2 linked regions of the Aminobacter aminovorans genome follow. The protein of the gene in region 1 interacts with the protein of each later gene in a pairwise test. Links are inferred from orthologs where the notes say so. Each region holds a gene or a part of one and is shown on either strand. Other genes may lie near its edges. The genes, in order: tpiA and pepT.

The links.
Region 2: the proteins of tpiA (region 1) and pepT interact in binary tests that used the Escherichia coli proteins (3 or more experiments, as listed by UniProt). The link is inferred for Aminobacter aminovorans from one-to-one orthologs.

Annotation. Positions count from the first base shown.
Region 1 is NZ_UFSM01000001.1:3,019,648-3,033,968, forward strand. The notes cover bases 11,020-13,954. They hold tpiA (triose-phosphate isomerase), read left to right. Parts: upstream 11,020-12,072; coding sequence 12,073-12,837; downstream 12,838-13,954. Other genes in these bases: DY201_RS14935 (SurA N-terminal domain-containing protein), read right to left, coding at 11,020-11,925; secG (preprotein translocase subunit SecG), read left to right, coding at 12,995-13,468; DY201_RS14950 (L,D-transpeptidase), read left to right, coding at 13,731-13,954. In the rest of the region: gltA (citrate synthase), read right to left, coding at 46-1,335; gltX (glutamate--tRNA ligase), read right to left, coding at 1,520-2,947; DY201_RS14905 (ComEC/Rec2 family competence protein), read left to right, coding at 3,359-5,590; transcriptional repressor LexA, read right to left, coding at 5,696-6,412; DY201_RS14915 (molybdopterin molybdotransferase MoeA), read right to left, coding at 6,519-7,724; cyclic pyranopterin monophosphate synthase MoaC, read right to left, coding at 7,725-8,207; indole-3-glycerol phosphate synthase TrpC, read right to left, coding at 8,209-9,018; trpD (anthranilate phosphoribosyltransferase), read right to left, coding at 9,023-10,033; more of DY201_RS14935, read right to left, coding at 10,030-11,019; more of DY201_RS14950, read left to right, coding at 13,955-14,321. UniProt on the Escherichia coli protein: Involved in the gluconeogenesis. Catalyzes stereospecifically the conversion of dihydroxyacetone phosphate (DHAP) to D-glyceraldehyde-3-phosphate (G3P).
Region 2 is NZ_UFSM01000001.1:834,397-848,639, forward strand. The notes cover bases 5,843-8,699. They hold pepT (peptidase T), read left to right. Parts: upstream 5,843-6,578; coding sequence 6,579-7,820; downstream 7,821-8,699. Other genes in these bases: DY201_RS04050 (alpha/beta fold hydrolase), read left to right, coding at 5,843-6,418; DY201_RS04060 (autotransporter family protein), read right to left, coding at 7,966-8,699. Outside these bases: DY201_RS04015 (LysR family transcriptional regulator), read left to right, coding at 1-762; DY201_RS04020 (sigma-70 family RNA polymerase sigma factor), read right to left, coding at 759-1,631; DY201_RS04025 (carboxymuconolactone decarboxylase family protein), read left to right, coding at 1,775-2,233; DY201_RS04030 (DUF2189 domain-containing protein), read right to left, coding at 2,292-3,077; DY201_RS04035 (YjiS-like domain-containing protein), read left to right, coding at 3,265-3,513; DY201_RS04040 (permease), read right to left, coding at 3,588-4,262; DY201_RS04045 (GlxA family transcriptional regulator), read right to left, coding at 4,338-5,354; more of DY201_RS04050, read left to right, coding at 5,465-5,842; more of DY201_RS04060, read right to left, coding at 8,700-10,749; DY201_RS04065 (NAD(P)/FAD-dependent oxidoreductase), read right to left, coding at 11,200-12,369; DY201_RS04070 (HpcH/HpaI aldolase/citrate lyase family protein), read left to right, coding at 12,467-13,357; DY201_RS04075 (DUF1737 domain-containing protein), read left to right, coding at 13,371-13,580; DY201_RS04080 (metallopeptidase family protein), read right to left, coding at 13,597-14,019; DY201_RS04085 (ImuA family protein), read left to right, coding at 14,210-14,243. UniProt on the Escherichia coli protein: Cleaves the N-terminal amino acid of tripeptides.

The sequences.
Region 1 (14,321 bases):
GCTGCGACGGCGCCGCGTGCCCGAATGGACGCGGCGCTTTGAGGCCTAGCGCTTGGCGATCGGCACGTAGTCGCGTTCGGTGGCGCCGGTGTAGAGCTGGCGCGGGCGGCCGATCTTCTGGCGCGGATCCTCGATCATTTCCTTCCACTGCGCGATCCAGCCGACGGTGCGGGCAAGCGCGAACAGCACGGTGAACATGGTGGTCGGGAAGCCCAGCGCCTTCAGCGTGATGCCGGAGTAGAAGTCGATGTTCGGGTAGAGCTTCTTTTCGATGAAGTACTCGTCGGTCAGTGCGATGCGCTCGAGCTCCATCGCGACGTCGAGCATCGGATCGTCCTTGATGCCGAGCTCGCCCAGAACCTCATGCGTGGTCTTCTGCATGATCTTGGCGCGCGGGTCGTAGTTCTTGTAGACGCGGTGACCGAAGCCCATCAGGCGGAACGGGTCGTTCTTGTCTTTGGCGCGGGCAACGAACTCGGGAATGCGGTCGACATGGCCGATCTCGCTGAGCATGTTGAGCGCCGCTTCATTGGCGCCGCCATGTGCGGGGCCCCACAGGCAGGCGATGCCGGCGGCGATGCAGGCGAACGGATTGGCGCCCGACGAGCCGGCGAGACGCACGGTCGAGGTCGAGGCGTTCTGCTCGTGGTCGGCGTGCAGGATGAAGATACGCTCCATGGCGCGGGCCAGCACTGGGTTGACCTTATATTCCTCGCACGGCACGGCAAAGCACATGTGCAAGAAGTTGGCTGCGAAGTTCAGTTCGTTCTTGGGATAAATGAACGGCTGGCCGATATGGTACTTGTAGGCCATCGCGGCAATCGTCGGCATCTTGGCGATCAGGCGGATCGAAGCGACCATGCGCTGGTGCGGATCCGAAATGTCGGTCGAGTCGTGATAGAAGGCCGACAGCGCGCCGACCACGCCGCACATCACCGCCATCGGGTGCGCGTCGCGACGGAAGCCAGTGAAGAAGCGCGACATCTGCTCATGCACCATGGTGTGGCGCGTGATGCGGTAGTCGAAGTCGTCCTTCTGAGCCTTGGTCGGCAGTTCGCCGTAGAGCAAGAGGTAGCAGACCTCGAGGAAGTCGCCGTGCTCGGCGAGTTGGTCGATCGGATAGCCGCGGTGCAGCAAGACACCGGCGTCGCCGTCGATGAAGGTGATTTCCGATTCGCAGCTTGCGGTGGAGGTGAAGCCCGGGTCGTAGGTGAAGGCGCCCGTCGTTGCGTAGAGCGATGCGATGTCGATCACATCCGGTCCGACCGTTCCGCCGCGGACCTTGAACTCGTGGGTCTGGCCGCGGAACTCCAGTTTGGCGGTCGAATCAGTCATCGCATACTCCTTAGTGCTGAGTTGCCGCCTTGCGCGGCGCAATCGTCATAACAAGGCAACCCATTAGGCCCGGAACGCTTGAACTCGCTTCCCAGCTTTCCCGCTGCTATCAAATTGACCTGTTGCCGCAATGTTGCACCGCAACAGCCTCATTTCAATGCAAAACTAGGAAAGCACTGCTGACCTAATCGATTTGATCAAAAATGCGGGCTAGACTTTCGTCGCGCCCTAGAACGGCAAGAACGTCGAACACTCCGGGAGAGGTGCTCCTGCCCGTCAGGGCAGCGCGCAAGGGCTGCGCCACCCCACCCAATTTCAGGTTTTCACGGCCGGCAAATTCGCGGATCGCGGCTTCGGCATTGGCTGCAGACCAGTCGCCAGCAGCAACCGTTGCAAGCGCCGTATGCGCGCCCCTCAGAATGTCCTTGGCCGGACCGGCGAGCAGGCCGGCGGCCTTGTCGTCGAGCGGCAGCGGGCGCTGGGCAAACAGAAAGCCTGCGCCGTCGGCCAGTTCGATCAGCGTCTTGGCGCGCTCCTTGAGGCCGGGCATGGCGGCGAGCAACTGGGCCTTGCGCGTGTCGTCGAGCCCGCCGAGGATGGCATCGCCGCCGGGCAGATAGGGCAAGGTGGCAACGAAGATGTCGAACAGCTTCTGGTCGTCCATCTGGCGCATGTGGACGCCGTTCAGCGCCTCGAGCTTGGCAAAGTCGAAGCGTGCCGCGCCCTTGTTGACGTCCTCGATCGCGAACCAGCCGATCATGTTCTCGATGCTCATCACCTCGTCGTCGCCATGGCTCCAGCCGAGGCGGGCGAGATAGTTCAGCAGAGCCTCGGGCAGGTAACCCATGGCGCGATATGCATCGACGCCGAGCGCGCCGTGGCGCTTGGACAGCTTGGCGCCATCCGCGCCATGGATCAGCGGGATATGGGCCATCACAGGCACGTCCCAGCCCATGGCGTTGTAGATGACGGTCTGGCGCGCGGCGTTGGTCAGGTGGTCGTCGCCACGGATGATGTGGGTGACGCCCATGTCGTGATCGTCGACGACAACCGCATGCATGTAGGTCGGAACCCCGTCCGAACGCAGGATGATGAAATCGTCGAGATCCTTGTTAGGAAAGCGCACGTCGCCCTGCACGCGGTCGAGCACCAGCGTCTCGCCGTCCTGCGGCGCCTTGATGCGGATGACCGGCTTGACACCAGCCGGCGCCTCGGACGGGTCGCGGTCGCGCCAGCGGCCATCATAGCGCGGCGGCTTGCCCTCGGCGCGGGCCTTTTCGCGCATCTCGGTCAGCTCTTCCTGCGAGGCGTAGCAATAATAGGCCTTGCCCATGCGCACGAGCTCTTCGGCCACCTCGCGATGGCGCGGCGCACGCTCGAACTGCGAGATCGGCTCACCCTCCCAGGTCAGGCCGAGCCAGGTCAGGCCCTCGAGGATCGCGGCCGTTGCGGCGTCGGTCGAGCGCTCGCGGTCGGTGTCCTCGATACGCAGCAGCATGGTGCCGCCGGTGTGGCGGGAATAGAGCCAGTTGAAGAGAGCGGTACGCGCGCCACCAATGTGCAGATAGCCGGTGGGCGAGGGGGCAAAGCGGGTGACGACAGGCATGGCGATTTCCAAGGGAGGCAGGGCGCTTGGCCGAAACCGGCGGCGCATGGTGTTTGTGTGCGGTTGATGTAGCATAGAAGGTCTGGGGCGCAAGGGGCAGGCCCGATGGGCGACCGCGTGCGGGAGGGGCAAGCCGGTAACAATCCGGTGGTCGAGGCCAGCGAGCGCGACTTGCTGGCCCTCCCAGTCACGCCTGCCGTTACGTGGACACCACCATCTCCGCCCGAGAGAGATGCTGCTCCTGACGCCGATGCATCACCGTTTCAGCGAGGACACCAGTCCTGGCTACGGCAAGGATCGCAATTGCTGGTCGGTCACCGGATAACCGCACGATCCACTCTGGCTTCGATCGAAACGGAACTCGACCGCGGTGCGGCGTTCCTGCTTCTTCCGGTTTTTCTGGCCGCTGGTGCGCTGGTGTATTTTGCTCTTCCGAGCGAACCGGATGTCGCGCCGCTCGTCGCGATGTCTGCGTTACCGGCCGTGCTCGCCTTCGTTTCGCGCGGACGACGGCTTGTCCACTATGCGCTCGCAGCTGTCGCCGCCTTCATGCTTGGCACGGCCGTTGCCAAGTTCGAGACGCTGCGAATGGCGACCAAAGTGGTGGGCGCCGAAATCTCGACGGCCATCACCGGACGCGTCGTCGGCATCGACAATCTGGGCAACGCTCGGGTGCGGCTGACGCTCGACGTTCTGGCGACCGCGCGCCCTGTATTGCGTTTTGCGCCTGAGCGGGTGCGGCTCACTGCCCGCAAGATTCCTGAGGGTGTCATGGCGGGTTCCGAGGTGACGGGGTATGTCAGGCTGATGCCGCCGTCCGGGCCTGTGCGGCCGGGCAGCTATGATTTTTCCTTCGAAAGCTACTTCGACGGCATCGGCGCCAGCGGGTTTTTCATGAAGGGGCCGGAACTCGGCGTAACCACGCAGCCACCGTCGGTCAGCGAACGTGCCTTCGCTTCGGTAGAGAATTTGCGTGAAAAGATCGCCCAGCGCATTCGCGAACGCATCGGCGGGCCGGAGGGTGAAATCGCGGCCGCCTTGATGGTCGGTGTGCGCGGTGGCATTCCCGACGACGTCAACGAGGCGCTGCGGCGTACCGGGCTTTATCACATCATCTCGATCTCGGGCCTGCACATGGCAATGGTCGCGGGAACCATCATGCTGCTGATGCGGCTGTCCTTCGCTGCCTTTCCCGCCTTCACCTCATGCCGGCCGGTCAAGAAATATGCGGCAGGTGCTGCCCTGGCTGCGACCGGAGGCTATCTGTTCATTTCCGGCGCCGAGGTCGCGGCGCAGCGCAGTTTCATCATGCTGGCGGTGATGCTGACGGCAGTGCTGTTCGATCGCGCAGCACTCACCATGCGCAACCTCGCAATCTCCGCCGTCGTGGTGATCCTGATCTCGCCCCATGAGGTCGTCGGGCCGAGCTTTCAGATGTCGTTTGCCGCCACAGCCGCCCTTGTCAGTGCCTATGCCTGGTGGTCTGAAAGGCGGGAAGAACAAGCGATGCCGGTCGTCCAAAGGTCGCTGCCGTCGAAGATCTGGCACTGGTCTGCGGCAGTTGCGGTCGGCCTCGTCGCGACCTCGGTGATTGCCGGGCTGGCGACCAGCGTGTTCGGCGCCTGGCATTTTCAACGCGTATCGCCGCTCAGCCTGTTCGCCAATCTTGCAGTCACGCCGCTTGTGTCGGTCCTGGTGATGCCTTTCGCGGTCATGGCAGGGATTTTCATGCCGCTCGGGCTCGACGGCCTCTTCCTCGACACGATGGGGGCCGGCCTGAAAGGAATGATTGGCATCGCCACGTGGTTCTCGGCATATTCGCCGGTCGACGCGGTTGGCCTTGTTTCGCCGCATGCAGTGCTGCTGTTCACCGCAGCACTCGTCATTGCGTCGACGGCGACGACCTGGCTGCGCATAGCGGCACTGCCCTTCGCTGCCCTAGGACTGCTGATGGTGGTGGAAACGGAAACGCCAGACGTCCTCGTTTCGGAAGACGGCCGCCTCGTCGGCGTGCCGGTCGGCGGCGGCAAGCTGGCCGTCAATCGCGCCCGGCCGAACCAATTCACCGTCGACAACTGGCAGCGCGCGCTGATGGCCGAAACTGTCGTCAGCCCGGCACGCCCGGCGATGGATCGCGCCGCCGGTACGGACAATTCATCCGACCCGAGTGCGAAAAAACCGTCAGTGAATGTCGCGGCCGCAGGAAACTTCGTCTGCGGCGAGGAACTCTGTGCTGTCCAAGGAGCGGCGGGCGAGCGGATCATCCATGCGGCGAATGCTGAAGCCGCTGCACGTGCCTGCGACAGCGCGGATTTCATCGTGGTCGACGATGCCACGGCCGGCGGAATCTGCTCCGGGGCGACGTCGACCGCGCCTGTTGTGCTTACCAAGCGCGAACTGGCGCGCCTCGGCAGTGCCGCGATATTCATCACGCATCAGACAGCAAGCAGCCTGAAGATCGACATTCGCCACGCCGTGCCAGAACCCTACCGCCCGTGGCACATCCAGCGCCAGTTCTCACGCGAAGCACGGGGACTGGCGTCCTACAAGCGTGCCGAGAGACCTCCGAAAGCGCCGACGGCGCAACCTACGGTACAGCCAGAGAGGCCGACACCCGCCCCAACGCAGTCACCAGCAGCGTCACCATAGCCAAGCGCAGATCGGCCGGGTAGCGGATTGCGGTCGGCATACTGAACAGTCACAGACGGTAGTCAAAGCCGCCCTTCGATGTTTGCAGTCCGCAATCTCCGAAAATCAGTAGCGGCGGATCAGTCCGACAAGCTTGCCCTGCACCTTGACCCTGTCGGGCCCGAAGATGCGGGTTTCGTAAGCGGGATTGGCGGCCTCGAGTGCGATCGAGGCGCCCTTGCGGCGGAAGCGCTTGAGCGTCGCTTCCTCATCGTCGACAAGGGCGACGATGATCTCGCCCGGATTGGCCGTGGTCGAACTGCGGATGACGACAGTGTCGCCGTCGAAGATGCCGGCCTCGATCATCGAGTCGCCCTTGACCTCAAGCGCGTAATGCTCGCCGCCCATGATCATGTCAGGCGGCACTGAAATCGAATGGGTCTTGTGCTGGATGGCGTCGATCGGCACACCGGCCGCGATGCGTCCCATGACGGGAATGGCAACCGCCGATGCAACATCGTCGTCATTGCCGGCCGACATGCTGCGTGAAGGATCCGGTTTGCGTCCAAGGCTGCCCTCGATGACGCTGGGCGAGAACTTCCTCGCCGCGTTCAGGCCTGGCGCGATGGAATCGGGCAGGCGCAGCACTTCGAGTGCACGGGCCCGGTTGGGCAGGCGCCTGATGAAGCCGCGCTCTTCCAGAGCTGTGATCAGGCGATGGATGCCGGACTTGGAGGCGAGGTCGAGTGCTTCCTTCATCTCGTCGAACGACGGCGGAATGCCCGCCTCCTTCAGCCGCTCGTGGATGAATAGCAAAAGCTCGTGTTGTTTGCGCGTCAGCATCGCCACCCCCGAGGAATCAGAAGAAAAACAAACCCAGAACAAACACTATATGTTCCAGTTGTGTTCCGCAACCGTTGATATTTCGTGAAGGCTGGAGGCGCTTGCTTCAGCGAAGCATCATCACCTGGCAGGCGCTGCCGGCATCGATCGCCGGTGCGAAGGGCGCCCGCACGATGGCGCAGTTGGCGGCGGCCAGCGTGCGCAGCATCGAGGAATCCTGGACCAGGTAAGGCGTGACGACGAGACCCTCAGAGGTTTCACGCGCGGCCGCACGGACGAAATCCTGGCGCAGATCATTGGCGGCCATTGCCGTGTCGAGAATGCCCGTGCGCATGTCGTGCGAATAGGAACGTCCACCGAGCTTCGCCACCAAGGGCTTCAGGAAGATCTGCGAGCAGATCAGGCTGGCGACCGGATTTCCCGGCAGGCCGACGCAGCGGCTGGCGCCAAGCCGGCCGAACATCAGCGGCTTGCCGGGCCGCATGGCGATTTTCCAGAAGTTGAGAGCCATGCCGAGATCGGTGAGGACTCGATGGACGAGGTCATGGTCGCCGACCGAAGCACCGCCCAGCGTGACGATCACGTCAGCGTCCGCTGCGAGCGCCTTCGCCACCAATGCGGCGATTGCCTCGGTGCGGTCAGCGGCGATGCCGAGATCGAGCACGCGCGCGCCGACCGATTGAACGATCGCCGCGACACCATAGGCGTTGGAGGCAATGATCTGATCGGGTCCGGGGTTGCTGCCCGGCGGCAGCAGTTCGTCCCCGGTGGCGATGATGGCTACCAGAGGTGCCCGTAGCACTTCGACGCCGGGATGGTTGGCAGCCGCGATCAGCGAGAGCGCTGCCGGGTCGAGCACGCGTCCGGCATCCAGAATGAGGTCGTCCTGCTTGAAGTCGAGACCCCTGGCGCGGATATTGCGGCCGGCACTCGTCGGCTCGACCACCTCGATCTCGCCATCGCCGAGATCGCGAACGTTCTCCTGAATGACGACGGTATCAGTGCCTCGAGGTACCGGTGCTCCGGTGAAGATGCGGACGCATTCGCCTGGACAGACGGTGCCCGTGAACTGCTTGCCGGCGGGTGCCTGGCCGATGACCTTGAGACGCGCCGGCAGCGAAGCGATGTCGGCGGCCTGCACCGCGTAGCCGTCCATTGCGGATGCATCAAAGGGCGGCTGGGTGCGCAGGGCATGCAGCGGCGCCGACAGAACCCGACCCGCGGCCTGGGCAAGAGCAACAGTCTCCGTGCAGCGCGGCTCAGCACCGTCGAGCAGGCGCGCCAGGGCGTCGGCGACGGGCAGCAGGGCCATCTATTCAGCCGCCTTGTAGTCGCCGGACTTGCCGCCGGTTTTTTCGACCAACCGGATGCCCGAGATCACCATGCCGCGATCGGCGGCCTTTGCCATGTCGTAGATGGTCAGGCAGGCGACCGACGCTGCGGTCAGCGCCTCCATCTCGACGCCGGTCTTGCCGGTGACACGGGCGAGCGCCGTCACCCGCAGGCCGGGCAGGGCCTCGTCAGCTTCGATCTCGACCGAAACCTTGGTCAAAAGGATCGGATGGCAGAGCGGCACGAGCTCATGCGTGCGTTTGGCCGCCATGATGCCGGCGATGCGCGCGGTGCCGAGAACGTCGCCCTTCTTGGCGTTGCCCGACAGGATCAACGCCAGTGTCTCCGGGCGCATCACCACATGGCCTTCGGCAATTGCCGTGCGTGTCGTCTCGGCCTTGTCGCCGACGTCGACCATGTTGGCCTCGCCGGTGGCGCCGATATGGGTGAGGGTGGTTGCCATGTCAGGCGCTTGCCAGCGTTGCGCCATCGAGCAGCGCGCGCGTCGCCGACGTCACGTCGGCCTGCCGCATCAGGCTTTCGCCGACGAGGAAATTGGAGATGCCGGATTTCTGCAGACGCAGGCAATCGGCATGGGTGAAGATGCCGCTTTCGCCGACCAGCAGCCGATCTGCCGGCACCTTCGGCGCCAAGCGCTCCGAGGTATCGAGGCTGACCTCGAATGTGCGCAGGTTGCGGTTGTTGATGCCGAGCAGCCGCGACCTGAGCTTCAGCGCACGTTCCGTTTCTTCTTCGTCGTGGACCTCGACGAGCACGTCCATGCCGAGTTCGAAAGCCTCATCCTCGAGCCGCCTGGCGTCGTCGTCGCTCAGGCTCGCCATGATGATCAGGATCGCATCCGCGCCCCAGGCGCGAGCTTCGTGCACTTGGTAGGGCTCGAACATGAAGTCCTTGCGCAATGCCGGCAAGGCGCAGGCGTCGCGCGCGGTGGTCAGGAACTCCGGTGCACCCTGGAAAGAAGGCGTGTCGGTCAGCACCGACAGGCAGGCAGCGCCGCCGTCGGCATAGGCCTTGGCGAGTGCCGGCGGATCGAAGTCGGGACGGATCAGTCCTTTGGACGGGCTCGCCTTCTTGATCTCTGCGATCAGGCCAAAGCGGCTTTCACGGTGCCTGGCTTCGAGTGCCGCGAGAAAGCCGCGCGGCTTTGCGACGTCGCGGGCGCGCGCCTTGAGCTCGGCGAGTGGCAGCAGCGCCTTTGCTGCTGCGATCTCGTCGCGCTTGTAGGCTTCGATGCGGCGCAGGATATCGGCCATGTTCTTATCCGTTCGAAACGGCGACCAGGCGGTCGAGCACGGCCTTGGCGCGGCCGCTGTCGATCGCCTCGGCGGCCAGGGGCACGCCGTCGCCGATCGTCGCTGCCTTGCCGGCAACGACGAGGCCGGCCCCGGCATTCATCAGCACCGTGTCGCGATAGGCACCCGCAGCGCCTTCGAGAACCCCGCGCAGTGCAGCGGCATTGTATGCGGAATCGCCGCCGCGCAGTTCTTCGCGTGTGTGCCTGCTAATGCCGACCTGTTCAGGCGACAGCGTGAAGGTGCTGATGACGCCGTCCTGCAGGGCTGCGACATGAGTCTCACCAGTGGTGGTGATCTCGTCATAACCGTCGCCATGGACGACCCAGACGTGCTGGGCTCCGAGTTCCTTCAGCGTTTCGGCAACCGGTTGTACCCATTCAGGCGAAAACACGCCAACCAGCTGGCGGTTGACGCCGGCGGGGTTGGAGAGCGGTCCGAGCAGGTTGAAGATGGTGCGGGTGCCGAGTTCGACGCGGGTCGCGCCGACATGCTTCATCGCCGGATGATGCGCCGGTGCGAACATGAAGCCGACGCCGGCGCCATGGATGCAGCGGCTGATCGCCTCGGGCGTGAGGTCGATGTTGACGCCAAGGGCGGTCAGCACGTCGGCGGCGCCGGTCAACGAGGACAGGCCACGGTTGCCGTGCTTGGCGACAGGAACGCCTGCGCCCGCGATGACGAAGGCCGATGCGGTCGAGATGTTGACGCTGTGCGACCCGTCGCCGCCGGTGCCGACGATGTCGATGGCGTCGTCAGGGGCTTCGACGCGCAGCATCTTGTCGCGCATGGTGGCGACGGCGCCCGATATCTCGCTGACGGTCTCGCCGCGTACGCGCAACGCCATCAGGAAGCCGCCGATCTGGCCGGGCGTCGCTTCGCCCGACATGATGATGTCGAAGGCCTCGCGCGCCTCCTCGAAGGTGAGGGGGGTGCCCGAGGCGACCTTGGCGATATGCGGTTTGAGTGCGCTCATGGCGTTCCCACCGCAAGTGCACGGGTGATCGCCGCCTGGTCGATCGTTGCCTGATACTCGCCCTGGAGCTGGGCGACGATCTGATCGAGCAGGTCGTCCGACATGCCAGAGGCAAACTGCTTCTGCGCGTCCTCCGGCACCGCGCTCTTGTCAGCGCCGGCCGGCTCGAACACTTCGGCGATCTTGAACAGGATCTGCGCGTCGCCGGCAGGAGCGGGGATGATGCCGGTGCCGCCCTGGCCCATGGCAAACATCGCGGAAGCACCCTCGCGGCCGAAATCGGCATCGTCGGCTTCCCGCTTGAGACCGCGCTTGGTCTGCTTTTCGAGCTTGAGCTCGCCGGCGATCACCTCGAGCGAGGCACCGTCCTTCAGCCGCTTCTCCAACTCGTCGGCTTTTGCCTTGAGACGCTTCGTCGCTTCGGCGGCGGTCCAGTCGGCGACGACCTTCTCGCGTACCTCGTCGAGCGAGCGGTCGCGGGCAGGCGTGATCTCGTCGACCTCGTAGAACACGAAACCATTGGTGCCGACATTGAGCGGCGGGTTTTCGGTGCCGGACTCCGCGGTGAAGGCTGCCTGGATCAGGTTGCGTGAGTCCGGCAGATCGTTCACGACGGTACCGTCCGGCCGCTGGCCGGCGCGGTCGATGGCATCGATCGTCACCATCTTGAGCTTCAGCTTGTCGGCGGCAGCCTTCATCGACTCACCGGCGGCGCGGGCGTCCTCGTAGGAGTCATGCACGTCGAGCAGGATGCGGTTGGCTTCGGCCATCGCCAGCTCATTGCGGATCTGGTCCTTGACCTCGTCGAAGGTCTTGACGGCTTCCGGCGTGATCTCGCTGACGCGGACCAGCACCGGGCCGAAGGCGCCCTGGACGACGTCGCTGACCTGGTTGGCCTGCAGCGCGAAGGCGGCGTCGGCGACCGCCTTGTCGGCGATCCTGTCCTTGGTCAGCGTGCCGAGCGCCACGTCCGCGGCAGTCTTGCCCTGGTCGGCGACGACCTTGTCGAATGTCGCACCGCCCTTGATCGCGTCGGACGCAGCCTTCGCCGCATCGGCGCCGAGAACCAACTGGTCGATCTTGCGCGTTTCGGCGGTGGTGAAGTGCGACTTGTTCTTGTCGTAGTCCTGGCGCGCCTGTTCTTCGGTGATGGCAGCCGCGTCCATGATGTCTTCCGGCTCGAGCTTGACGTAGCTCAGCTTGCGGAACTCGGGTGCGGCGTAGTTCCTCTTGTTTTCCTCGAACCAGGCCTTGAGCACGTCATCGCCAGGCGCTGCGATCGGCTCGACGAGCGACTTGGGCAGCGGCAGGTAGTCGATGGTGCGGTCTTCACCGCGGTAAAGTGCGACGGCACGCAGGAAGGTGTCGGGAGCCTCGAGGCCATCGGAAACGGCTTCGACGATCTGCTGGCGGACAGCGACCTGGGCGCGGTTCTTCAGATAGTCCTCGGGGCGCATGCCGATCTGGCGCAGGATGTATTCAAAAGCCTGGCGGTCGAACTTGCCGTCGGCGCCACGGAAGGTCGGGTCGTCCCAGGTGAGTTCGGCGAGGCGGTCCTTGGACAGGCCGAGACCAAGCTTGCGAGCCTGTTCGTCAAGCACCGCACCGGCGACGAGCTGCGAAAGCACCTGGTTGTCGATGCCGAGTGCGTTGGCCTGGTCACGGGTCAGGCGTTGGCCGAACTGCTGCGACATGACGTTCAGCTGGCGGTCATAGGCGAGGCGATATTCAACGCCTGACACGGTCGTGCCGCCGGCCGTGACCACCTGGTCGCCGCCCAACTGGCTCATCATCTGACCCGAGATGCCCCAGATGGCGAAGCTGACGACGAGAAGCAGAAGCAACAGCTTCGCAACCCAGGTTCCAGCAGCACTTCGCATCGATTCGAGCATGTATCAGATCCCGTATACGCGCATTTTCGCATGCGCCTGCATGAACGAAGCGCAATAGCGCCCTTCGCCGCCACTGTCGATTGCTTTGTGGCTTGTTTTTGGTAGTGAGGTTGCCCGAGCGAATATCGATTTCGAGGGAAGAGCACCATGACGCCAGGAATCCGCCCACTTGTTGCCGGCAACTGGAAAATGAACGGCACCAGCAACTCGCTCAACGAATTGCGCGGCATTGCCGGCGGCTTCATGAGCGGCCTCGATGCCGAGACCGACGCGCTTCTGTGCGTGCCGGCAACGCTGCTTTCGCGTGCAGCCGAAATCCTGCACCGCACCCCCGTCAAGACAGGTGGCCAGGATTGTCATGCCAAGGAGAGCGGCGCCCATACCGGCGACGTCTCGGCTGAGATGCTCAGGGATGCCGGTGCCAGCCACGTCATCGTTGGCCACTCCGAGCGCCGCACCGACCACGGCGAAACCGACGAAATCGTCCGTGCCAAGGCGGAAGCGGCATGGCGGGCAGGGTTGGTGGCCGTCATCTGCGTCGGCGAGACCCATACCGAGCGCGAGGGCGGAACGACGCTTCAGGTCCTGTCGCGCCAGATCGACGGCTCCGTGCCTTCGACCGCGACGCCGGTCAACGCCGTCATTGCCTATGAGCCCGTCTGGGCGATCGGCACCGGCTTGACCCCCACCGTGGCCGATGTCGCCGAAGCGCACGCGCATATCCGCGAACGCCTTGCTGCGAAACTGGGTGCCTCGGCCGCCAAAATGCGCATTCTTTATGGTGGCTCGGTCAAGCCGTCCAATGCCAACGAACTTCTGGCTGTCGCCAACGTCGATGGCGCGCTGGTCGGCGGCGCCAGCCTCAAGGCCGCCGACTTCCTCGGCATCGCCGACGCCTACCGCAAGCTCTGATTTCCCCACACGTGACCGTTGCAAAGGCAGCGTGTCACCCCATATTCGGCCGGCGGGCTTGGAAATGCCTAGAAAGCATTGTATTGAGCCGCCTCCGGAGTGCCGGGCGCTATAGGCGCGCGGCACGCCCACGTCACGAAAGATCCCAGGAAGCGCAATGGAAACCGTCCTCATCGTCATTCACTTGATGGTCGTGCTCGCCCTTGTCGGCGTTGTGCTTCTGCAGCGCTCTGAAGGCGGTGGCCTTGGCATCGGTGGCGGATCGGGCTTCATGACGGCGCGCGGCGCTGCCAACGCGCTGACGCGCGCCACCGCCATCCTGGCGACGGTGTTTTTCGTGACGTCGCTGACGTTGTCGATCGTCGCTCGTTACGGTGCTAAGCCGACCGATATCCTCGACCGCGTGCCGACTACCCAGAGTGGAACGACCGGTGGCAAGGGCGTTCTCGATCAGCTCGGCGGCTCGACCGCTCCTGCTGCACCCGCGACCACCACTCCGGACGCCCCGGCATCCGATGGCACGGCACCCGCAACCCCTGCGACTCAGCCTGCCGCACCCGCCGCGTCGGGCACCGAGCAGCCCGCTCCAGCTACGCCGGCCGCCCCTGCGACGCCTCAGGTTCCTAACTAACTATTTACCCTTTGCCGCAACCTGTTGTTGTTTGAACACAGTTGCGGCAAATGCCGCATCAATCACGACAATTCGATTGGTCAACCGGTGGTGCCTCCCTTGAGGCGTCTCCGGCTAATCGATTATAGGAAGGTTGCGGCATTTCGGCGGGGGAGCCTTGGGGGCACCGCGCGTAGTCGCAAGAAAATTTGCGTTAAACGTTCGGGATCCCTTAGCCATGCAGCTCCGCCGCATCCTTTTTGCTGGCCTTTGCGCCACGTTCATGAGCTCGACAGCCTTCGCCGCCACCTCGGCGGGAACGGTTGCGGCACCTCAGCCTGTCGCAAGCGACGTCATCACCGTCGCTGCCAAGAGCGACGCAGCTGAACTCAAGCTGCTCAAGAAAAAGAAGAAGCCGACCGACGAGGACCTGTCGCGAATCAAGGACCTTGAAGCCAAGATCAAGGCCGACAAGGAAGTCGCGCGCCTCAAGATGCTCGAAGCCAAGAAGATGGCGATGCGGGCCGCTGCGAAGGCAAAGGCCGAGCAGGCCCGCGAACTTGCCCGCCTGAAGAAGACCGAAAAGGCGACCACCCAGGTTGCTGCTGCCGCGCCGGCACCCAAGCGCAATCTCCAGCCGCTCGAAGTGATGAAGCCGATCGAGCCGTTTACACCCGACGTTGCTGAAGTGGCTTCCTCCGGCAACAATGGCGAGCTGCGCAGCGAGGGCCAGGATCGGCCGCGCCAGACCGGTCTGCTCGCCGGTATCTTCGGCGGCAGCGCGCCGCAGCAGTCGATGCTGCCGCAGACGCGCGCGCTCGACGCCGTGCTGCAGGCCAAGCAGGCCAAGAAGCAGTTCAAGGTGAAGTCCGAC
Region 2 (14,243 bases), 2.2 Mb from region 1 along the record:
AGGCTGGGTGTGCGCCTGTTCCATCGCAGCACCAGGAGCATCACGCTCACCTCCGAAGGCAGCCTGTTTCTGGAGCGCTGCCGTCGCATCGCCGGAGAGTTCGAGGCGGCCGAAGAGGAACTGTCGCAAGCGCGCGCCGCGCCGAGCGGTCCGTTGCGCGTCAGCCTGCCCGTCGCCGGCACCTTGTTGCTGCCTGTGCTCGCCGATTTCATGCGCGCCTGGCCTGAGGTCCGGCTGGAACTCGATTTCACCGACCGACTCGTCGACGTCATCGAGGAAGGCTTCGACGTGGTGATTCGCACCGGCAAGGCCGCGGACTCCAGGCTGATGAGCCGCAAGCTCGGCGAATTCCGCCACCTGTTGGTGGCTTCGCCAGCCTATCTCGCCCGCGCCGGCGTGCCGGAATGGCCGGATCAGCTTCTCGCCCACGCCTGCCTGCACCACCGCCATCCTGTCACCGGCAAGCTGGAGCCATGGCCCTTGTTGCGCGACGGGGCACTGCTTGAACTGGACCTGCCGGTGACGGCAATCGCCAGCAGCGTCGAGGCGCGCATCCATCTCGCCGAACAGGGCTTTGGCATTGCCTGCCTGCCCGACTATGCCGTCCGGCACCAGCTCGCCGCGACGACCCTTGTGCCCGTGCTTGAGCCATTCCTAGACAATTGCGGCGTCATGCGCGCCCTCTGGCCCGCGGGCCCCTACCTTGCGCCCAAGACACGCGCCCTTGTCGACATCATGGCCGGGCGGCTGTTCGACGCCTAATCCAGCAGCGCCAAATCCAGCTGCGCCAGCCGGTCCGGGTCGGCGATGGCATCGATGCCGACGATCCTGTCGCCGTCCAGCCTGAGCATCAGAACGACACGCAGCTTGCCCATCGGTGCGACAATCAGGCCGATGGCGCCGTCGACGAGTGCCGGCAGCGCGCCCTGCGCCCGGCCCTTGAAGCTTTGCGCCACGGCCTGCGCGCCGCGCAGCTCGGCCAGCGCCCCCAGCTGCGCAGCCACGGCGTCGGCGCGGAACACGACGTCAGGGTCGAGCACGGCCAGCAGGCCGGCGAAATCGCCGCCGCGCGAAGCCGCGAGAAACGCCTCGACAACCTGCCGCTGGCGCGTCCTGTCGGGGGTAGGCGCCTTGTCGTCGCCCTGGACCCGGCGTCGGGCCCGGCTCGCCAGCTGTCTTGCTGCGACCGGCGTGCGCTCGACGATCGGCGCAATGTCGTCGAAGGACAGGTCGAACATGTCGTGCAAGACAAAGGCGATGCGCTCGGCTGGCGCCAGCTTCTCCAGCACCACTAGCAGCGCCAGCCCGACGGCATCGGCCATCGCCAGCTCGCGTTCGGGATCGACGGCAGGCGCATCGTCGGCAACCTCATCGGGCCCTTCGGTTTCGAGTTGCTCTTCGCGCCGCGCCTTGCGCTGGCGCAGCATGTCGAGGCAGACGCGCGCCACCACCGTCGTCAGCCAGCCCGAAAGATTGTCGATCTCATGCGCGTCGCTGCGCGCCAGGCGCAGCCACGTTTCCTGCACCGCGTCTTCGGCTTCGCTGGCCGAGCCCAGCATGCGGTAGGCGACGGCCCGGAGATGGCCGCGCTTCTCCGCGAATTTGTCGGCCAGAAAAATTTCTTCGTTCATCGGTCACATTCCTTGCTGCTGTTCCGTCAAGGCCATGACGAACGAATCCCGGCCGATGTGACACGAGACCGGTTCAAGGGCAGCGGCGTCAATAACGTCAGGCGTAAGGCCGGAACAACAACTGAGATTCGAGGAGAATTCCCATGCAAGCTCGTATGACCAATCCCGCCATCCTGCTTCCCGATGCCATGCAGGCGCTGTTTGCGCTCAACAAGGCGACTGAAAAGGACGGCCTGTCCGAGGTGACGCGCAAGCTGGTTCATCTGCGCGCCAGCCAGATCAACAGCTGCAGCGTCTGCGTGCACATGCATTCGCTCGAACTCAGGAAGCTGGGCGAGAAGGACGACCGCATCTTCGCCGTTGCCGCCTGGCGCGACACGCCCTGGTTCACGCCTGCCGAGCGCGCCGCGCTGGCGCTCACCGAGGCGGTCACCCGCGTCGCCGACAAGTCCGACCCGGTGCCAGACGACGTCTGGGAAGAGGCTGTCAGCCACTACGACGAGAAGGCGATCTCGGCGCTGCTTCTGACCATCGCGCTGATCAACGTCTGGAACCGCCTCAATGCGGCAGTTCGCCAGGTCGCGGGAGCCGCCTGGAACTGACGATCCACGTCGTGCGCTCCCTCATCCTGCGCCAGTCGAAGGGTGAGGGGCAGGTACGCTAAACCACCGCGCGGCGATAAAGATGCCAGGTAGCATGGCCCAGCACCGGCAGTACCACCAGGAGGCCGAGAAAAAAGGGCACGCAGGCCGCCAGCACCGCAACCGTCACCACCAGGCCCCAGCCGAGCATGACAAGCGGGCTCGCCAGCACCGCGCGGATCGAGGTCAGCATGGCGGTGACGAAGTCGATTTCGCGGTCGAGCAGTATAGGGATTGAGATGACAGTGATGGAATACAGTACCAGCGCCAGCGCCGCGCCCTCGATATGGCCGATACCGAGGAAGATCCAGCCCTGGTTGGTGGTCAACACAAGATCGGCGAAGCGGTCGAGCGTGGCGTAGGACATGCGGCCGAGGATCAGCGCCATCAGCAGCCTGATCTGGTACATCCAGACCCAGAACACGAACAGCATGACGAAGGCCATCCACGACACTTCGCGTCGGCGCTGGGCCCAGATCACGTTGAGGACCTCTCCAAGCGTCGGCTGGTGCCCGGCCTCCATCTGGCGGCTTACCTCATAGAAGCCGACGGCGGCGAAGGGCCCGACCAGCGGGAAGCCGATCGCGAACGGATAGATCAGCCATGGGGCGTGCAGCACCAGCAGGGACGTTGTAATTGCCAAGCCGATCACCACGAAGACCAGCGCAATGGCGAGCCCGATGCCCGGGCTCCGGGCGAAGTCGGCGGCGCCCTCCGCCAGGCTCTGCCTGATGTCGGCTACGGTCAGTGCGCGCACTTCCGGCGGCCTAGCCGGGCGCCTGGCGTAGGTGTCCATATCCGCCATTCGTCCTCCCTTGCCCCGCGCTGCATCCGACCGCAGCGATCTATCTGCGTGGCAACGCGACTTCCCGCATTGATCGAGATCAAGCGGGAGTGCTTCCGCTTTAGACGTCTCGTTCACGCGTCGAACACGCTGCACTCACGCCTGCATGGCAAGCTCGCCGGGTCATGTCAGTAGACGGGAGGCCGAGATGGCTTACTCAGTGCATTCCAGCCACGGACAGCAGACGGCGGATCTGACGATCCGGTTTCTCCAGGCAACTGCACGCCGTATCGCGGCAGCCGAGATGTGGTATCGCCGTGCCCAGAGCAGGCGGATCATCGCGGCACTCAGCCCGGAGCAGATGAAGGACATCGGCTACCCTGCCGTTGATGTTGATGCCATTCCCAGCCTCGACGTCGAGACTGGTCTCATGACCAGACTGCAATCGATGCGATAACCAACCGTCGCGGGCAACACGTCGCGGGGTGGCGGTCGCAGGGCCGGCATGCCGCGACGGCGATGGCCGTTGCGTCACGTCCCTGGCGCCTGCGTCAGGGCGATGGCCGTGCCGACGATCAGCATGGCTGCCACACCTTGCAGCACGGTGACAACGACGCTGAGCAGTGCGCGGCCGAGACCAAGGTCGAGATTGCGGGCAAACCAGCGCGTTTCCACCGCCACGTACCAGACGACGGCAACGACCAGCAGCAGCAGTGCTGCGACGCCCGCGGTGCTGTTGTGGACGCGCCACACCACGCCGGCCAGGCTGACGCCGAGGGCGAAGGGTGCCGCGACATAACACTGGCTGTAGAACGGTGGCTTCAAGGTTGCCCTGTCGATCCGGGCGCCGCGAAAGCGCAACAGCTTCACCGCCATCAGCAGCGGGAAGACGCTGAAGACGACGGCCCGAAAGATCAGAAGGTTGGAGTCGCTGGCGAGCATCGACGGCGCCACCCAGGAACGATCGCTGATGAAGCCGAGCTCCAGGCCATGCACGATCAGCAGCGTCAGCAGCAGGAACATCGGCGGGCTCATCGTGTCCTGGTACTGCTCGTCCACGTCGTCGGACAGCTCGACATTGGCATAGCGCATCATCTTGTCGGGGTCGCGCAATGCTCGCCACATCGTCAGCGGGTAAAACAGCAGCCACGACACGACCTCGTAGAGCAGTTCCTCGATCGATTTCAGCAGTCGCATGAAGTCCATGCGTCGCTCCTTCGCAGGGTGGTCCGCGCGGCATGATGACGGCGGGAATGGGTGAAGGGAAGGGCCGGGTGGCCGCTACGACCGCGTCAGGCGAAACCGCTGCCGGTATTGCGCCGGCGTAATGCCGGTATGGCGCCGGAACAGCCGCCGGAAGAACGCAGGGTCCTCGTAGCCGACGGTCTCGGCGATTTCGTCCGTCGCGTCAGCGGTGGCCTCCAGCATCTGCTTGGCCTCCTCGATACGCAGGCTTTGCACATAATCGACAGGCGTGTAGCCGGTCGCCGCCTTGAAGCGGCGCTTGAAGGTGCGCTCGGGCAGACCGCTTTCGGCGACCATGCGCGTCACCGGATTGGCGCAGGCGTAATTGTCGGCGATCCAGAGCTGGCAGTTGCCGATCGCCGCATCCTCGTGGCGCCTGGGCTTGGCCATCGCGGCGAAAGGCAACTGGCCGTCGCTGCGGTCGCCGAGCAGGAACACTTTTGCGATGCGCGCTGCTTCCTCCCTGCCGCTGTGGCGCGCGATCAGGTGCAGTGCGAGGTCTTCCCAGGACGACGCGCCACCTGTCGTGATCAGCTGTCCCTCAGGGTCCATGTCGCAGACGATGCGCTCGGGCCGGAATCGCACCAAGGGATAGTTGTCGCGGAAGATGTCGGCGGCGATCCAATGCGAGGCTGCGTCCTTGCCGTCGAGCAGCCCAGCCTCGGCGAGGAAGATCGAGCCTGTGCACACCGAGCAGATGGTGGCGCCGGCGGACAGCTGCGCCCGGACCCATTCCATCTCATCGCCCCATCCGAGCGCCGCGCCACCCTCGAGCGGCAGCGCCAGGTCGGTGACGATCACCACGTCGGTATTCTCTGTGTCGGCGAATGTCGCATGCGGCTGGATCGGCGTGCCGATGGCGCAGGTGAACGCCTCCTTGCTTCGTGCCACGATCTCGGCTGAGATGCGCCGTGCCCTGGTCTGCTGCCCGGTCAGCCGGTCCCAGATCGAGCCCACCGCCGACAGCACCTCGAACAGCCCGTATACCGCCGCCGGTGTCGTCTGCGGCAAGGCAAGCAGACTGATGCGGAGGGGTTCGGCCTGGGTTTTCATGTGCCATCAGTGGCACGTATGCCTCGTTTTTGTCCAGTATCGCTCTCGCGATCCGACTTCGACGTCCCTAGTGTCCGTCCAAGCCGCCCAGCGGGCGCGAGGAGATCGAAATGCCAGATCACATCAACACGACCAGCCGGCGCCGCTTCCTGCTCTCCGCAGCAGTGCTCGCCGTTTTCGGCGCAACCCCGGGGAGTAAGGCGATGGCCAGCAAAACCACCACAAAGACCGTCCGTGCCAATGGCGTCGAGATTGTCACCGAAACCTTCGGCGAGCCTTCGGCGCCGCCGGTGCTGCTGATCATGGGCGCCATGGCCTCGATGCTGTGGTGGCCGGAAGACTTCTGCCGCCTGATCGCTGCCAGCAGCCGCTATGTCATCCGCTACGACAACCGCGACACCGGCCTGTCGACCAAATTCGCGCCGGGCAAGCCACCCTATTCGATGGACGACATGGCTCAAGACGCCATCGCCGTGCTCGACGCTTATGGCATCGAAAAGGCCCATGTCGTCGGCATGTCGCTGGGCGGCATGATCGCCCAGATCCTGGCGCTGTCGGCGCCCGGCCGCGTCGCTTCGCTGACGCTGGTGTCGACCACGCCCATCGGCCTCGATCTCGACCTGCCGCCGCCGAGCCCTGCTTACATGGAGCACGCAGCGACGGGCGAGGGCGTCGACTGGTCCGACCGCGCCCAGTCGACCGGCTTCATCGCCGGCGAAGCCAGGGTGATCGCAAGCACCGCCCATCCGCACGACGCGCCCAAGACTCTCGCCTTCATCGAGCGTGACCACGACCGCTCCGGTGGTTACCTCTCGGCGACCAACCACTTCATGCTCGCCGGCGGCGAAGCGGTGAAGGGCAAGCTTCCCGGCCTGAACGTGCCGCTTACCGTCATCCATGGCACTGCCGACCCGATCTTCCAGATCGTCCACGGCAAGGCGATCGCCGACGCGGTCAAGGGCTCGACATATGTCGTCGTCGAAGGCGGCGGTCATGAGCTTCATGAAGACGACTGGGGCGTCGTCGTCCCGGCCATCGTCAAGAACAGCGCTGCGCCGCGCTGAGGTGCAGGCACATCGGCTTGAAGGGCCCGGTTCCGCCGGGTGCTGCTTGGGCCAGACCACGCCGATCACGCGGACAGCGGCCACAGCAGGCGCGAAACCCGTTCACGGCACCCGCCCGGGCGGCTATAGCAGTGCATTGCCGATGCATTGGAGCTCCCCCATGACCGCCACCCCCGACACCGTGCTCGACCGCTTCCTCCGCTACGTCGCCATCGACACCCAGTCCGATGCGAGCTCGCCGACCCAGCCCTCGACCGAGAAGCAGAAGAACCTCGGTCGCCTGCTCGTCGAAGAGCTTCTGGCGATCGGCCTCAGCGACGCCCATCTCGATGAGCATGGTTATGTCTACGCCACGGTGCCGGCCAACACCCAAAAGCAGGTTCCGGTCATCTGCTTCTGCTCGCATATGGACACCGCGCCCGATTTCACCGGCACCAACGTCAAGCCGCAGATTCTCCGCAACTATGCCGGCGGCGACATCCGGCTCACAGGCGACCCGCAGCAGGTCATCCGCGTGACCGAGCATCCCGAGCTGAAGAACCAGATCGGCAATGACATCGTCACCACAGACGGCACCACGCTGCTCGGCGCCGACGACAAGGCCGGCATCGCCGAGATCATGACGGCAGCACAGTTCCTCATCGCCAATCCCGATATCAAGCACGGCGCGGTCAAGCTTTTGTTCACCGCCGACGAGGAGATCGGCCGCGGTGTCGACAAGGTCGACTTCGCCAAGCTCGGCGCCACATTCGCTTACACGATGGACGGCGAGACCGCCGGCCATATCGAGGACGAGACCTTCTCCGCCGACGGCGTCGAGATCGCCATTTCAGGCGTCGCCATCCATCCCGGTTTCGCCAAGGGCCGCATGGAAAACGCCATCAAGATCGTTGGCGCCATCGTCGACCGGCTGCCGAAGGAGCTTTCGCCCGAAACCACCGAGGGCCGCGAAGGCTTCCTCCACCCCACCGCTTTGTCGGGCTCGATGGAAAAGGCCGCGCTCAGCCTGATCGTGCGCGACTTCACCGAAGCGGGCCTCGCCGCCAAGGAAAAACTGCTCGAAGACATCGTCAAGGACGTGCTGAAAGCCTATCCCGGCTCTTCCTACAGCTTCACCGTCAAGGAGCAGTACCGCAACATGAAGGTGGTGCTCGACCGCCACCCCGAGATCGTCGAAAACGCGCTTGAAGCCGTCCGCCGGGCCGGCATGGAGCCAGTGCGCGGCAGCATCCGCGGCGGCACCGACGGCTCGCGCCTGTCCTTCATGGGCCTGCCCTGCCCCAACATCTTCGCCGGCGGCCACGCCTTCCATTCTCCGCTCGAGTGGGTCAGCCGTCAGGACATGGAAAGGGCGGTGAAGACGATCGTGGAACTGGCGAAGGTGTGGGAGGAGAGGGCGTAGGGGCGGCCAGCTTGGCTTTGCGCCAATAGCGGCAATCGCCTGCTCACATGTCGCAATTTGGGCCGATAGCGGACTGGCAGCCTTCAAGACGTTGAAACGAAAAGGCCCGCCGCCGTCAGCGGCGGGCCATCGTGCTCCTTGGAATCTAGAACGCGGTGCTGAACCCAACCGTGCCCTTGAAGCCGTAGCTGCCCTCGAAACTGGTGGAGGCCAGTGCTTCGCCGTACAGGGCGTACTTGCCTCCGGCCCAGCGATAGGTGCCGCCAAGACCGAGTTCCGCACCGAAGGAATCGGGTTCGAACGCGATCTTGGTACCCGCCACATCGACAGCCGTTCCATCCAGGAATTCGTAGGTGAGATTGGCGATGCCGTAGACATGGCTGCCGCTCGCGCTGCTGCCTGCGTCATAGTTCAGGGCAACGCCAATCCGTCCTTTCAGGCTGTCGCCACTGTCCAGCGACACCTTGGCGCCGAACGGATCGGCGAACTCGTCAATGTCGACGGAGGCGTAGGCAAGCTGTGCCTGCGGGGTCACCGACCAGTTGCCGCTTACGGCAACCTTGCGGCCAGCTTCGATGCTGAAGGCATAGCCAAGGCCTTGATTGTCGTCGACGAGCTTGCCGACAGCATCGGCAGCAAGTTTGCTCGAGAGGCGGGTAACCGAGGCCTGGCCGTCGACATAGACGCCGTCGCTGCCATACCAGGTCAATGTCGCGCCGCCGCCATAGGAGTCGGTCGAATTGGTACCATTGCCGAGGCTGGAGCGGATGGCGGCGTTGACCCGGCCATATTGCGCGTTGATGCCGCCAATCAGCACACCCGAGCCGTTTTCGGTTAGCAGACCGTCGATGCCTGCCTGCACCAGATAGCGGCTGCTGTCATAAGAGGCGCCCGCCGTCGAACCCCCTTCGACATGGCCGTGCGCACCTTCGATCCGCGTCCAGAAATTGCGCGGGCCCGCATCACCCATGGCGGAGCCGGCCACTTCGCTTGCCCCAGGCCAGTAGCGGTCGCCGACGCGCTGCTGCAGCGTTGGCAGGTCGGTCAGGCCGAGTAAGACGATCGGATAGTTCTCATAGATAGGCACGGTCGGCGCGAGGGTATCGGTCATACGCAGATACCAGTCGCCGTCTGTGGGATCGACGATGCCGTTCTGGAAGAGGCCGTAGAGGTAGGCCCCGCCGATTGCCGGGGCGCCGAGCACGAAGGCATTGGTGGCGGATGTCCCCGCCACATCGACGATCTTGATGCCGTCGCCGATGGTCTCCGCCCCGGCTCCGCCGAAGTTGGTGACGAAGACCCGCGTCGCGCCGGCCCCAAGGATCGATTCTCCGGTGATGGCGAGAAGATCGGTGGGCGAGGAGTCGCTGCCGAGGGAGGTGTCGATCTGAAGGGTGCCGCCATTGCCCGTGTAGTTGCCGTCGATGGTCAGCGTGCCGATGCCGTTGATCCCGGGAGCGATCGCTCCGCCGGCGAAATTCCGGGTGTCGCCGACAGAGCCAATACCGGCAAGAGTGCCTCCTCGGACGTCAATGATGCCGCCGAGCATGCCGTTCACCTCGAGCGTGCCGCCATAAACGCTGGCAAGGCCGGTGAAGCCGGTCTGGTTGGTGTTGAAGATGGTGCGGCCGGCGAGCTGGTTGATCGCGCCGCTGCCGTTGATCGGCAGGTCGAAGATGTAGCCGGCTTCGGTGTGGTTGAAGTTGATGTCGGCGGTGGCCGCGAGGGTGATGGCAGAGGCTTCGAGTGTGCCCGCCCCCGTCGCAACCTGGCCAACCGCTCCGCCGATGTTCAGCGTGGCGTTGCTGTCCGGATCGAGGCCGCCCATCACGAGCGCCGAGCCACCTCCATTCACTACCACTCTGCTCCCGTTGGCGATGGTCAGGACACCGGTACCCGTGGTTCCCAGATTGATCGCGGTTCCACTGAGTTCAGACCCTTCGCCGGAAACGAGAACGTTGAAGTTGGGCACCACGTTGCCCGGAACGGTCGCGATGTTCACGGTCGTCCCGGTCATGACGCCGCCGTCGAGGATCGAAAGCGAGCCACGGTACATGGCTATGGCGCCAGAGTTCCATCTGGAGCCCTCGCCGGACACCTGCGCCATGACTTGTGCTGTGTACCAGCTGGCATTTCCGGCGCCGCCGAAGGAGGTGGCGCCGCTGATGTCGACCAAGCCGCCATCGAGGACATTGATGTAGCTTGTGCCGTTGGTTGAGATGAAGGACGCGGCTTCCAGCGTCGAACCTTCACCTTGCACGTTGACGGTGGCGGTACCCTGCGAACTTGTCGTGTGAACTCTTATGGCCCGCGTCGTGGTGTAGACGGCTCCATCCTCAATGGTCAGGGTCGATTGGCTTCCGGCACCGCCGCTCAAGTCATTCGGGTCGGTTCCCGTCGCGACCAGCCGGGTGCCCTGACCCGATACCGTCAGGCTCGCCACTTGTCCGACCTCGCCGGCAATATCCAATTGCGACACGGTTCCGCCGGCGGAGGAGCCGAATGTGACCCGGCTGCCGCCGTTGATGAGGGTGTGCCCCGCGCCAAGGCCGATTCTGGTGATGCCGGCGCCGGTCGCCCCGCCGATGGTAAGTTGTCCACCGCCAACCTTGCTGAGCACGCCAGGATTCAGGACGCCACTGCCCAAGATATTGCCCGTGAGCGTCAGACTCGCGCCGGTCGTGACGTTGAACGACACGGCGGGGTTGTAAGAGAGCGTGTTGGTGCCTGTGGCGATGGTGATGTTCTTGCCTGAAATGGCCGGTAGCGAGCTATCGAGGGAGAAGCTGCCGGTCAGCGTGATGGTCGAGGCTGCATCGCCGTGCGCCTCGGCGTCGGCGATCGCCTGGTAGAGTTCCGTCTGGCTGGACGCCTCGAAACTCGCCGCCCGTGCCGCTGGCGTTGGGAAGGCTATGGCAAGGGCGGTCATGCAGACGCCCGAAAGAAGCTTGTAATTTCTGGTTGATTTGGTACCCGGTGCGCCCCCGTCCGCGCAAGACTGCATCATTCCAATTCCCTGTATGCACTGCCTAAGATTTGTTACGTTGAAATCGATAGAAGCTTCTTTGGCAAGGAAAAGCCGGTTCCGTTTGTCAGAGAGACTTAATGAATTCTTATCTGTTCAGCGCTGATACATAGAGCTCAGCAAATCGGATTTGCCTGACTGATGTTTGGCATTGCCAGGCGCACACAGCTCAAAGAGGCTCTGTTACCCATAGGGTGAGTTCTTGGGCACTTCGCAGACCAGCGAAAACCACTACCGGGACACCGAGGGCGCTTTTCATGGCCATGGCTCCTTACGCATGGGCGGAGGAACCAACCTCCCCATAAGTTGGCGCAGATGAAGCTCTACGCCAGGAGGTTGGCAGCAGCAAAATACCTAAATCACGTTCAGCTCGCGGAACGGCCGCCCCTCCGCGATGCGCTGGTAGCCGAAGGCCGAGCAGTCGATGGTGCGGTAGGCGCCATGGACCAGCAGTTCGGCCAGCGCCTTGCCGACCGCCGGCGCCTGCTGCAGGCCATGGCCGGAAAAGCCGTTGGCAAAGATGAAGTTCTGTACCTCGGGATGCGGGCCGATCACCGCGTTCTGGTCGAGTGCGTTGTAGTCGTAATGCCCGACCCAGGCCTGCGTCGCCTTGATCGCTTCGAAGGCCGGCACGCGGGTTGCCAGCACCGGCCAGATCACCTCCTCGAACAGGCCCCAGTCGGGGTTGAAATCCTTGGGGTCGGCGGCCAGTTCGCCATCCTCGCTTTCGGCCCCGCCTGTGATGTAGACCGAACCTTCGGGGCGAACATAGACGCCGGAGGGGTCGACCATCAGTGGCATGTCGGCGAATTTTTCGCGCGCCTCGAAGACGAAGACGTTGCGCTTGCGCGGCTCGACCGGCAGCACCAGCCCAGCCATGGCAGCGACCTTGCCGGCATTCGGCCCGGCGGCGTTGAACAGCGTGCCCGCCTCCAGCCGCTCGCCATTGGCAAGCGTGACTGCCGTGACCCGGTTGCCGACACGCTCGATGCTTGTCACCTCAGATGTGATCAGCTCGATGTCCTTGGTTTTCAGCGCCTTGCGGAACAGGCCGAGCATGGCATGGGCGTCGAACCAGCCTTCGCCTGACAGCCCATAGGCGCCGGCGGAAATGCCCTCGGTCGAGATCCAGGAGAAGCGTTTCTGCAGTTGCTCGGCGTCCTCGAGCACGATGTCGGCACCCTCGGCCATCTGGGCCTCGTGGTTGGCCTTGAGGATCGGCAGGCCGTTGTCGCCGGCGAGGATGAGGTAGCCGCCCTCGCGGAAGCCGATGTCGGCGTCGGGGCCGAACTCCTCCTTGAGGCGCCGGAACAGGGCAAGCGTGAACTGCGACAGGCGGATGTTTTCTGGGATCGAGAATTGCTGGCGGATCGAGGCGCAGGACAAAGTGGTCGCGGCATGGGCGAATTGCGGGTCGCGCTCGACAAGCGCGATCGAGCCGGTGAAGCCCTCCTCGCGGAGATAATAGGCGATCGAGCTGCCGACGATCGCGCCGCCTGTGATGACCACGTCGTAGCGTGCCATGGAGTGTTCCCGTCTGTCTGTGCTGGAGGACAACAGCAGTTACGCCACCGCCCGACAAGCCCTTGCAAGGGCCAGCATTGCCGGGCAAGAAGACCAGATGTCACATTCTCTGCCCCGCCCGCGCCGTTCGGTGCTGTTCGTTCCCGCCACCAACGAAAAGGCGATCGCCAAGCTTGCGCAGCTCGCCTGCGACACCGTCATCTTCGATCTGGAAGACGCCGTGCTGCCCGAGCACAAACTGGCGGCACGGGACAGGCTGGCAAAATTCTTCGCCGAACGGCCGTCCGGGGCACGTGAATATGTCGTGCGCATCAACGGGCTGAAAACGCAGTGGGGGCCGGACGATCTCGCTGCCGCCGGCGGCTGGGCCGCCGATGGCGTGGTGCTGCCCAAAGTCGAGACGCCGCGCGACCTGCTCGAAGCCAATGACGTGCTCGACGAGGCCGACGCGCCCGACACGCTCAAGCTCTGGGCGATGATCGAGACGCCGCGGGCGCTGGTCAATCTGGCGGCCATCGCCGAGCTCGGCCGCGATCCCTCGGCACGGCTGTCGTGCCTGATCGCCGGGCTCAACGACCTTGCCAAGGACACCGGCGTCAAGCTCACGCCCGACCGCCGCTATCTCCAGTCCTGGCTGATGCAGATGGTGCTCGCCGCCCGCGCCGGCGGTGTCGACATGCTCGACAGCGTCTCCAACGATTTCCGCGATCTCGAGGCCTTTGCCGTCGAGTGTGGCGAGGCGGCCGCCATGGGCTTTTCGGGCAAGACAGTCATCCATCCGGCCCAGATCGGCCCGGCCAATGCGGCGTTCTCGCCCTCAGTCGAGGCACTTGCCGAGGCGCGGGCCGTCGTCGACGCCTTCGCGCTTCCTGAGAACACGTCCTCAGGTGTAATCTCGCTCGGCGGCAAGATGGTCGAGCGGCTGCACCTTGCAGAGGCCGAGCGGCTTCTGGCGCGGGCAGCGCAGCTCGAAAGCCTCAAGCACTGAAAGGGACACCGCCATGAAACTCTACCGCTTCCTGACCGGCCCCGACGACGCAACCTTCTGCCACAAGGTTACGGCTGCAGTGAACAAGGGTTGGCACCTGTTCGGCTCGCCGACCTATTCGTTCGACGCCGAAACCAGGACTATGCGCTGCGGCCAGGCGGTGGTGAAGGATGTCGAGGGCCACGACTACGAGGCCGGCGTCACCAAGCTCAGCGACTACTGATGTCGGGGAGCTGCCGCTATTCGGCGGCTTCCTCCAGCCTTTCCATGTCCTCGTCGGACAGGCCGAAATGGTGGCCGATCTCATGGATCAGCACATGGGTGACGATGTCGCCCAGCGTCTCCTCGTTCTCGGCCCAGTAGTCGAGAATGGCGCGGCGGTAGAGCGTGACCCGGTTGGGACCTTCGCCGGTCTGCGGGTTCCAGCGCTCGGCGATGCCGCGTCCCTCGAACAGGCCGAGCAGGTCGAACGGCGTTTCAAGCGACAGGTCGTCCATGATCTCGTCGGTCGGGAATTCGGCCAGCAGGATGACGACCTCGCCGGTCAGCTGGCGAAACTCCTCCGGCAGATGCGCATAGGCTTCGAGCGCCAGGAGCTCCATTTCCTCGATCGAGGGCGAAAGCTGGTCGTGCCAGGCGCGGGTCTTGTAAATGCGGGCCATTCTTTGTCCTTTTGGGGGCATATAACCCTTTGCCGCCACGCTTACGAGGCCTTTGCCGCTCGGGCGCCAAATTAGCGGCAACAGGAGCAGGGCAGGAGAGGAATAAATTCTCCTTGAATCGACTTGACTCTCCCTAGCGCCTCTGGAATCTATAAGAACATAACAGGAACAACCGGGGAAGCAGATCGACATGGCGACCAGCGCCGTGGCGCGGGATGTCGTTT